3 linked regions of the Nitrosospira lacus genome follow. The main gene of each other region encodes a partner of the protein of the gene in region 2 in a complex. Links are inferred from orthologs where the notes say so. Each region holds a gene or a part of one and is shown on either strand. Other genes may lie near its edges. The genes, in order: dnaX, dnaN and dinB.

What was found.
Region 1: the proteins of dnaN (region 2) and dnaX are in contact, whole or in part, in a cryo-EM structure (PDB 8GIZ), measured with the Escherichia coli proteins. The link is inferred for Nitrosospira lacus from one-to-one orthologs.
Region 3: the proteins of dnaN (region 2) and dinB are in contact, whole or in part, in a solved structure (PDB 1OK7), measured with the Escherichia coli proteins. The link is inferred for Nitrosospira lacus from one-to-one orthologs.

The regions. Positions count from the first base shown.
Region 1 is NZ_CP021106.3:2,629,737-2,632,854, reverse strand. Bases 160-3,118 are described here. They hold dnaX (DNA polymerase III subunit gamma/tau), read left to right. Parts: upstream 160-784; coding sequence 785-2,452; downstream 2,453-3,118. Other genes in these bases: recR (recombination mediator RecR), read left to right, coding at 2,876-3,118; EBAPG3_RS11980 (YbaB/EbfC family nucleoid-associated protein), read left to right, coding at 2,468-2,791; EBAPG3_RS15515 (hypothetical protein), read left to right, coding at 221-358; EBAPG3_RS11995 (ADP-ribosylglycohydrolase family protein), read left to right, coding at 160-273. In the rest of the region: more of EBAPG3_RS11995, read left to right, coding at 1-159. UniProt on the Escherichia coli protein: Part of the beta sliding clamp loading complex, which hydrolyzes ATP to load the beta clamp onto primed DNA to form the DNA replication pre-initiation complex.
Region 2 is NZ_CP021106.3:561,215-564,204, reverse strand. The notes cover bases 1-2,831. They hold dnaN (DNA polymerase III subunit beta), read left to right. Parts: upstream 1-776; coding sequence 777-1,886; downstream 1,887-2,831. Other genes in these bases: gyrB (DNA topoisomerase (ATP-hydrolyzing) subunit B), read left to right, coding at 2,006-2,831; dnaA (chromosomal replication initiator protein DnaA), read left to right, coding at 1-576. Outside these bases: more of gyrB, read left to right, coding at 2,832-2,990. UniProt on the Escherichia coli protein: Confers DNA tethering and processivity to DNA polymerases and other proteins. Acts as a clamp, forming a ring around DNA (a reaction catalyzed by the clamp-loading complex) which diffuses in an ATP-independent manner freely and bidirectionally along dsDNA.
Region 3 is NZ_CP021106.3:2,872,977-2,876,093, forward strand. Bases 38-2,995 are described here. They hold dinB (DNA polymerase IV), read right to left. Parts: upstream 2,129-2,995; coding sequence 947-2,128; downstream 38-946. Other genes in these bases: EBAPG3_RS13095 (MFS transporter), read left to right, coding at 38-239; EBAPG3_RS13100 (hypothetical protein), read left to right, coding at 553-852; EBAPG3_RS13110 (ABC transporter permease), read right to left, coding at 2,286-2,995. Outside these bases: more of EBAPG3_RS13095, read left to right, coding at 1-37; more of EBAPG3_RS13110, read right to left, coding at 2,996-3,117. UniProt on the Escherichia coli protein: Poorly processive, error-prone DNA polymerase involved in translesion repair and untargeted mutagenesis. Copies undamaged DNA at stalled replication forks, which arise in vivo from mismatched or misaligned primer ends.

The sequences.
Region 1 (3,118 bases), 2.1 Mb from region 2 along the record:
CGCTTTTCCTCTCCCGACGCGCTGTTAACACCGCATTATGTTGCCCTCGCGGCGATTGATCCGGATATCCGAATTGAACCGGCCTGCAAAGTATCCATCGTTTACGGTATGCCGTGTGCCATCTATCATCAACTTCCCGCCGCATACTATCTTGCGGCGCGTTTTGCGGATGACTTCGAATCCGCGGTGCTGCATGCCGTAAACGGGGGGGGGGCAGAACATGTCGCGTGCGATGCTGACTGGCGCCCTGGTTGGCGCACAGGTAGGGCTTGAGGGAATTCCCGAACGTTTCCTTGATGGACTTGAAAATGGAAGGGAATTGCTGGCGCTTGCCCGAAAAATCGGGACTCAGCCCTAATCATCTATTCTTGCGGGTATGGCAGTAGACGCAGGCGTCGACTCCGTGCACAATGACACAATTGATGGGCAGCGTAATTCCCTGCCGCAAGCCTGGATTTTATCAAGTATAATTAATTGATTATTATAAATAGTAACTCTATTGCGAGTTGCTGGTTGAAACTATTTTCACTTTTTATGGCGGGCCTCCCCGCATTGCATAGTAGTGAACCTGGTCAGGTCCGGAAGGAAGCAGCCACAGCTATTTTCTGCAAGTGCCGGGGGTCAGGCTCGCCACCCTTTTTATTTGGATAGGCAGCAGGCCGGAACCGGCGTTTGCAATGCCGGTTCCGGCCTATCCTTGGGTCGTCTGCGGAACGAATGCGAGTTTCCGGCCAGTCTACAATAATCTTTTCTATCTCCTCTCGGTTATCACTTTTCCGCTATCGTGCCAACTCAAGTCCTTGCCCGCAAATGGCGTCCCAGGAGTTTTTCCGAGCTGACTGGACAGGAGCACGTGGTCAGGGCGCTTACCAACGCACTTGAGCAAAAAAGACTGCACCATGCCTACCTGTTTACCGGCACGCGCGGCATCGGCAAAACCACTATCGCACGTATTCTGGCCAAGGCGCTCAATTGCCAGACCGGGATTACGCCCACACCTTGCGGCATTTGTTCCACCTGCACGGAAATTGATAGCGGACGCTTTGTCGACTTGATCGAGATGGATGCCGCCTCCAATACACAGGTGGACAAGATGCGTGAGCTGCTGGAAAACGCCCTTTATGCTCCCACCAGCGCCCGTTACAAGATTTACATCATCGATGAAGTCCACATGCTCTCCAAATCGGCTTTCAATGCCATGCTGAAAACGCTGGAAGAGCCACCAGAACATGTCAAATTTGTTCTTGCCACGACCGATCCGCAAAAGATTCCCGTTACCGTTTTGTCTCGCTGCCTGCAATTCAACCTGAAGCAGATCCCGTTACCGCTGATTGTCGCCCACCTCAAGCATGTGCTTGAACAGGAAAAGATAAGCTGCGACGCCACATCATTACAGCTGCTGGCGCGGGCGGCGCAGGGCAGCATGCGCGATGCCTTGAGTATTCTGGATCAGGCGATTGCCTTCGGTAAGGGGACGATCGAAGAAGCCGGGGTGCGGGACATGCTGGGGGCCATCGATCAGGGTTATCTTTATGACTTGCTGGATGCCGTGTCGCAAAATGATGGTGCCCGGATGCTTGCGGTGGCTGACGCGATGGAAACCCGTAGCTTGTCGTTCAATGCGGCTTTGCAGGATCTGGCAACGTTACTGCATCGTCTTGCGCTGGCGCAAGTCGTACCGTCGGCTATTGCTGAGGAGACCCCCGAGCGCGAGGAAATTTTCGCGTTGGCGAAGACGTTCACACCGGAAGATATTCAGCTGTTTTATCAGATTGTCATACATGGCCGCTCCGATCTGTCCCAGGCGCCGGATGAGTATGCGGGTTTCACCATGACGCTGATGCGGTTGCTGGCGTTCATGCCGGAGGACATGCCCAGGGCTACAGGACCGAAGCATGATAAAGAGATAAAGCGGCCTTCGCCTTCAATCCCAAGGCTTGTGGAAATACCCGGAACCGCGGAAACGACAGAAACAAGAAAAACGACAGAAGCATTCAACATAGCAGAAACGGTAAAAGAAGCGAAATCAGCCGAAACAGCAACGGTTGGACCTGCACCCACCGTGAGTATATTTGGCAGCGACTGGACAACGATGGCAAACCAGCTCAAGTTGAACGGAATGCCAAAGATGCTGGCTCAATATTGTGAGGTGAAGAAGGCTTCCCCGAACGAAATCGAATTTTGCGTACCGGAAAAGCACAAGCACCTGCTGGAAAAAAGACATCAGGAGAAAATGAGCGCCGCGCTGAGCGAGTATCTCGGTAAGCCGGTCCGATTAAAGTTCTCTGTCGGGATCGTGACGGGCATGAATCCCGCGGAGCTGGAAAACCAGGAAAAACAGCAGAAGCAGTCGCAGGCTATCACGGCCATCGAAACAGACCCGTTCGTACGAGAGCTGGTGGAGAATTTCGACGCGGAACTGATCGTTTCCTCGATCAAACCCATTCAATAGTGGAGGTGGAAAATGATGAAAGGTGGCTTGGGCAATTTTATGAAGCAGGCTCAGCAAATGCAGGAGAACATGAAAAATATGCAGGAGAAATTGGCCTCGATCGAAGTCGAAGGCCAGTCCGGCGCCGGCATGGTCAAGGTGGTGATGACTTGTCGCTATGATGTCAAGCGCGTGGCTATCGACGACAGCCTGATTGGTGACGATAAGGACATGCTCGAAGACCTGATCGCCGCCGCGGTAAACGATGCGGTGCGGCGGGTGGAAGTCACCACGCAGGAAAAAATGGCTGGCTTGACTTCCGGAATGGCGCTACCGCCCGGGATGAAATTGCCGTTTTAATTTGTCGAAGATGGGATCTAATGGACCGGATATTGGAATGCGTGTGCCGCTTCGTGCAATGCTCCTTCTCGGGCTTTATTTACAATGAAAACGCCAACCAGTCTCGAAGACCTGATCGAATCGTTGCGCTGCCTGCCCGGAGTGGGACCCAGGTCGGCGCAACGCATGGCTTATCATCTCCTGCAGCGGGATCATGCCGGCGCAGAGCGGCTTGCCAAGTCGCTTGCCTATGCACTGGAACATATCAGGCACTGCGAGAAATGCAACAACTTCACTGAAGAAATCGTGTGCGAGTTGTGCCGTTCCGAGCGGCGCGATGCGACATTG
Region 2 (2,990 bases):
GGCATGGAAGAGCGGTTAATTTCCCGTTTTGGCTGGGGCTTGACCGTAGCGGTTGAACCCCCAGAACTGGAAATGCGTGTTGCCATCCTGCTGAAAAAAGCCCTGATGGAAAAAATCGTCCTGGACGAAAATGTCGCTTTCTTCATAGCCAAGCATATTCGATCCAATGTACGTGAACTGGAAGGTGCACTGAAGCGAGTCCTTGCTTATTCCCGCTTCACGGGCCATTCCTTGTCGCTGGATTTGGCGCGGGAAGCGCTGAAGGATTTACTGGCGGTGCAAAACCGCCAGATTTCCATTGAAAATATTCAGAAAACTGTGGCGGACTACTATAAAATCAAGGTTGCCGAAATGTATTCCAAAAAACGTTCGCGCATCGTCGCAAGACCCCGGCAGATGGCAATGGCCATATCCAAAGAACTCACTCCTCTGAGTTTGCCCGATATCGGTGAAGCTTTTGGAGGCAGAGACCATACGACGGTACTGCACGGTTATCGAAAAATTGCCGAGCTGCGGGCTTCCGATCCGTCGATCAACCGGGACTTCAATACCTTATTGCATATTCTCCGCGGCTGAACAACACGAACAACAACAGGATGATTTGGGGATAACTTGCGGTTTACACCTGACTCGGATTTGTGTCCACAAACTATCCACAGACAATACGCCCTCGATACAGATAAGAAATAATAATTAACTCACGCATATTATTTGTATTTTTTTATTTATACCGGACTTACCCTACTTCTATTAACGATTATCTGGATTCTAAATAAATGAAACTAATACAGGCTGATAAGGATATATTGCTTAAACCGTTGCAAACAGTTACCGGAATTGTTGAGCGCCGCCATACCTTGCCTATACTTTCCAATGTTCTTATAGAGCGAAAGAATGACAAAATTTCATTCATTGCGACCGATCTGGAAATTCAGATAACGACTTCCGCTCAGGATGGCAATACAGCATCTGAAGGACATTCAGTCACTGTAGCGGCAAAAAAACTTCAGGACATCTTGCGCGCATTGCCTGATAAAACCGAGGTAACGCTGGAAACCACGGACAGCCGGCTTCAGGGAAAAGCCGGAAAAAGCCGCTTCAGTTTACAGACGCTTCCTGTCGAAGACTTTCCCAAATTTCCTGAAAATACAGAATCCCAGGCAAAAATAACGGTAAAACAAAAAGAACTGAAGCATCTATTATTCATGGTGCAATACGCCATGGCGCAGCAGGACATCCGCTATTACCTGAACGGCCTGCTTTTACTGATGGAAGAAAGCCACCTGAAAGCTGTGGCTACCGATGGCCATCGCCTGGCATTCGCCCTGCTGATGCTGCAAGTACCACAGGAGAAAAGGGAAGTTATTTTACCCCGCAAGGTGGTACTCGAACTGGCAAAGCAATTGAATGACAGCGACGAACTGGTAACCGTGGAAATTCTACAAAATCAGGTACGTTTTACCTTTTCAAACGTCATACTGATATCCAAGGTCGTGGATGGCAAGTTTCCTGATTACAACCGTGTGATCCCGGTCGACCATCAAAAGCAGATTGATGTAAATCGCCTATTGCTTTTGCAAACGCTTCAGCGCGCTTCAATCCTTTCAAACGAAAAATTCCGTGGTGTCCGCCTGATTCTGACTACGGGGAACTTGCGTATCGTTTGCAACAACGCGGAGCAGGAAGAAGCCGAGGAGGAAGTGGAAGTTCAGTATGACGGCGAAGCGCTTGATATAGGCTTCAATGTTACCTATCTGCTGGATGTTTTGAACAATCTGACCAACGAAACAGTACGCTGTTCCTTTGGTGATGCAAACAGCAGTGCACTCATCACCATTCCCGGAAATGATGATTTCAAATATGTCGTGATGCCCATGAGAATATGAAAGCACCGCACCAAACATAAAACCACTGAATATTATTTCGTCCGGACAAGCAGTGTCGGGGGACATAGTATGATTTTTCGATAAATCCCAGTTTCACGTGAAACCACAATAGCCAGACAATGAACGAAAAAGACTCCTCCAGGCAGAAAAAAATCGAAGGCTCCACCGATTACGGTTCAGACAGCATAAAAATCCTGAAAGGACTGGATGCGGTGCGCAAACGTCCTGGCATGTACATAGGTGACACCAGCGACGGCACGGGTTTGCATCATATGGTATTCGAGGTGGTGGATAACGCCATTGACGAAGCGCTGGCCGGCCATTGTGATGAAATATCCGTCATCATTCACCCGGACAATTCCGTATCCGTACATGACAATGGCCGGGGCATCCCCACCGGGATCAAGCATGACGACGAGATGAAACGCTCCGCCGCGGAAATTGTCATGACCGAGCTTCATGCAGGCGGCAAATTCGATGACAATTCCTATAAGGTCTCGGGGGGCCTGCATGGTGTGGGCGTATCCGTGGTCAATGCCTTGTCGGAATGGCTGCGCCTGACTATCCGGCGCGATGGGCTGACCCATCAGATCGAGTTTCGCATGGGTGTTCCCGTCGCACCGCTGGCGGTCACCGGCAAGACCGAGCGTCGTGGTACTGAAGTACATTTCCTGGCCAGCAAGGAAATTTTCGGTGACATTGAATATCATTACGACATATTTGCGAAGCGTTTGCGTGAACTGTCCTTCCTCAATAACGGCGTAAAAATCCATCTGGTTGACCAGCGCAATGCCAAGGAAGAAAATTTTGCCTTCAGCGGAGGGGTGAAAAGCTTTGTCGAGTACATTAATCGCACCAAGTCAGTGCTTCACCCGAATATTTTCTATGCTGCCGGAGAAAAGGACGGCATCGTGGTGGAAGTATCGATGCAATGGAACGACAGTTATTCCGAGCAGGTTTTATGCTTTACCAATAATATCCCGCAAAAAGATGGTGGAACTCATCTCACCGGTTTGCGCGCTGCCATGACACGTACGCTCAATAATTATATTGAAAAAAATGAGCTGGCAAAAAAAGCCAAGATCGAAACGTCTGGTGACGATA
Region 3 (3,117 bases), 2.3 Mb from region 2 along the record:
TTGCGGTGATGGCTTCATTCACCAACCTTGCCCTGTCCGCTTCACAGCTTGCAACCAAGTATATGAATCAAATCTTCGTGGTCGCCCGCGAGGTGAAGGACCCCGCCACCGGCGAGATCACGCTACCCGCCGATTACAGTGAGCTGGGCCTGCTCCTCATCACCGTGACCGCCATCAGCTTTGCGCTGCCGCTACTGGCCATCTTTCTCGTCAAACGAACGCGCTTCCGCAACGCCTGAAATCGGTTATCCCGACTATTACAGAATCATAAGGGCGTCCGCTGCCATGATCGATGCACGCCTTGGCCGCAAAGAGCGCATGCGAGTTCATATGTAAAATGCAAGCGTGCTATTAGGAATGACTGCTTCGGTTCCCTCATTACTTGACAACATTTCACCCGGAGTACATCATTTGGCGGAGCGAGGGTTGGGGCTCCCAGAAAAGAAAATACAAGCTCCATCGGGCTTTCCACCCATCTGACGCCTGGCCCGAACAAAGCCATTGAATTTCCGGTTCTTCAAATCAAGCCCTCCCCCAGGGGAGCAGGAAGAAATGCAGCCAGTATCGCGACAAAAAGGTGGTGTAACGCTATTTGCACTGCTGCTGATCATTTTCACGGCATCCATGGCGTATTGGCTCTGGCGCGCCCATGGCCAAGTGTCCCTGGAGATTGAGCTTGCCTGCCGCCTGCCCGCGGCGGAGGCCTGCATTTCCGCCAAGGGCCGCTATATGAACAGTTTTTATGCCGCATGGCTTGCGCAGATGTTTCCGTGGATTCTTCCTTTCGTGCCAGCCTTTATTTACGTATTCTTTTTTCGCTGGCTGCGCAAAGACCGGCAACCTGAAACCTGAATCGGCAGTTGCCCATGATAATTTATTGTATCTTTCGCCTTTCACTTTCCTGGCAAGCTTGCTAAAAACCACCGGACCCGATTGAATGTCCCGCTTATCCCTGTTGCTTTTCTATGGGTGCGGTCAATGGCAGTTCACTCTGCCAGGACATGCCGGCACTCTGCTGCGCAGCTCTCCCCGAGGATAAGGCGCTGGCTCGCACGCCCAGCAACCGCAACTTCTGATTCAGCGGCGCGCGCCGCAGGCATTCCTCGGCCGCCCGGCGAATGGTAACGGGATCGGCGGTAGGAAGGGATAGCGTAAGGTCGCGGGTTACGGTGTGGAAGTCGGCATACCGCAACTTGATGCCGATCGTACGGCCAAGGTAACCCTTGCGCTGCAGGTCATGTGCCACATCGGTGCATAGCGCCGTGAAAATTTCCGTGAGAATGGAACGATCCTGGCGGGCATGGAGATCCCGTTCGAAAGTAGTCTCCCGGCTCATCGACTTGGGCTCCGCATGCGTGATCACCGGACGGTCGTCGATCCCGTGAGAAACCTCTTGCAGCCAGCGGGCATAGGAGGGGCTGAAGTGCATCCGCAGAAATGAGGGCTCGGCTGCCGCCAGCTCGGCGATCGTGGTGATGCCAAGCGCCGCGAGCTTTGCAGTCGCCTTGGGGCCGATACCATTGATTTTCTTGACCGGTAAAAGCCAGATCCGGCTTGGGATATCCGGCAAGCCCAGAATGGTGAGACCATCCGGTTTTTCGAGATCCGAGGCGATTTTCGATAACAGTTTGTTGGGTGTCACGCCAATGGAACAAGAGAGTCCTGTAGCCTCATATACCGCCTGTTTGATGCGCCGGGCGAGCGTCATTGTGTCGCCTGGCAGATCGCTCAGATCGATGTAGATCTCGTCAATGCCATGATCTTCGATCCAGGGGGCGATCCCGGCCACAGCGGATTTAAAAAGCCGTGAATAATGGCGGTAGGCGTGAAAGTCTGCCGGCAGCAGGATCGCATCCGGTGCCAGCTGCGCGGCTTTCATGAGACCCATGCCGGAGAAGATGCCGAAAACACGGGCTTCGTAAGTAGCCGTGGTCACCACGCCGCGTCCAGCGTAATCGCGCAGCCGCGTGAAAAGCCGGCTGCCGTTCTCGAGAAGCGCCGGTTGCCGATCACTCTGTCCGCCGATCACGACAGGGGATCCGCACAACTCGGGGTAGCGCAGCAATTCAACCGATGCGTAGAAAGCATCCATGTCAAGATGTGCAATGCGCCGAACTATTTTACCCATCTACCTGCTCAAAACGTAAACGATAAATTCCTGAAAACGTTTAACCCAAATCCGGCAGTTGACCACGCATTTTTCAATTAAGCATCCTGCCCACAAAGGCCCTTGGCGCGACTGGGCCTTCAATTCTGTGGTTTGCTATAGGACGGATTCAGCCTCATCAAATTTTGCGTAGCGTCATGAGGGGTGGGGTTGAAAGCGCAGAGCGAGTCCCCATCAGCCCCGCCACGGTGACGCCTATCATTCCCGAAAGCAAGCCAGTCAGCCAAATGGATGGGTTGAAAGTATAGGTCAGATTCAACGCATACTCACCGATGATATAGCCCAGCGCACTGGCTCCCGCCGCAGCGAAAAGACCGGCCAGTCCGCCGAGTATGGCGAATTCCGCTGCCCAGGCGCGTGCCAATTGGCTGCGCCTGGCCCCCAGCGTGCGAAATATGGCGGCTTCGTGAATGCGTTCGTCCTGGGTGGAAGCAATCGCGGCGTATAGCACCGCCAATCCCGCCAGCAGCGTAAACAGGAAAACAAATTCGACCGCTTTGGTCACTTGTTCAATCACCTTGTGGACTTGACTGATGATAGTCGCCACATCGATCACAAGCAGATTGGGAAAGGCCTTGATCAGTTTGTTTGTCACTTCCATACGCTCCGGCGGCAGGTGAAAACTGGTAATGTAGGTCGCCGGATATTTTTCCAGTACGCCCGGTGGCGTAACCACGAAAAAATTAACGTGAAACGTATCCCAGTCCACCTTTCTCAAGCTGGTGATCTTGGCGGAAAATGTGCTGCCCGCCACGTCGTAAGTCAGCGTGTCACCGAGACCAACCCCTACCGTTTTTGCGATACTTTCCTCCAGGGACATCATCGCTTTTCCCTTGTCCTCCCTTTTCCACCAATGGCCCTCGATAATCTGGTTATCACTTTGCATCTCCTCTGCCCACGAAAGATTGAATTCGCGCTCAATCAGCCGTCTTGCGCGGATGTCGGCATAA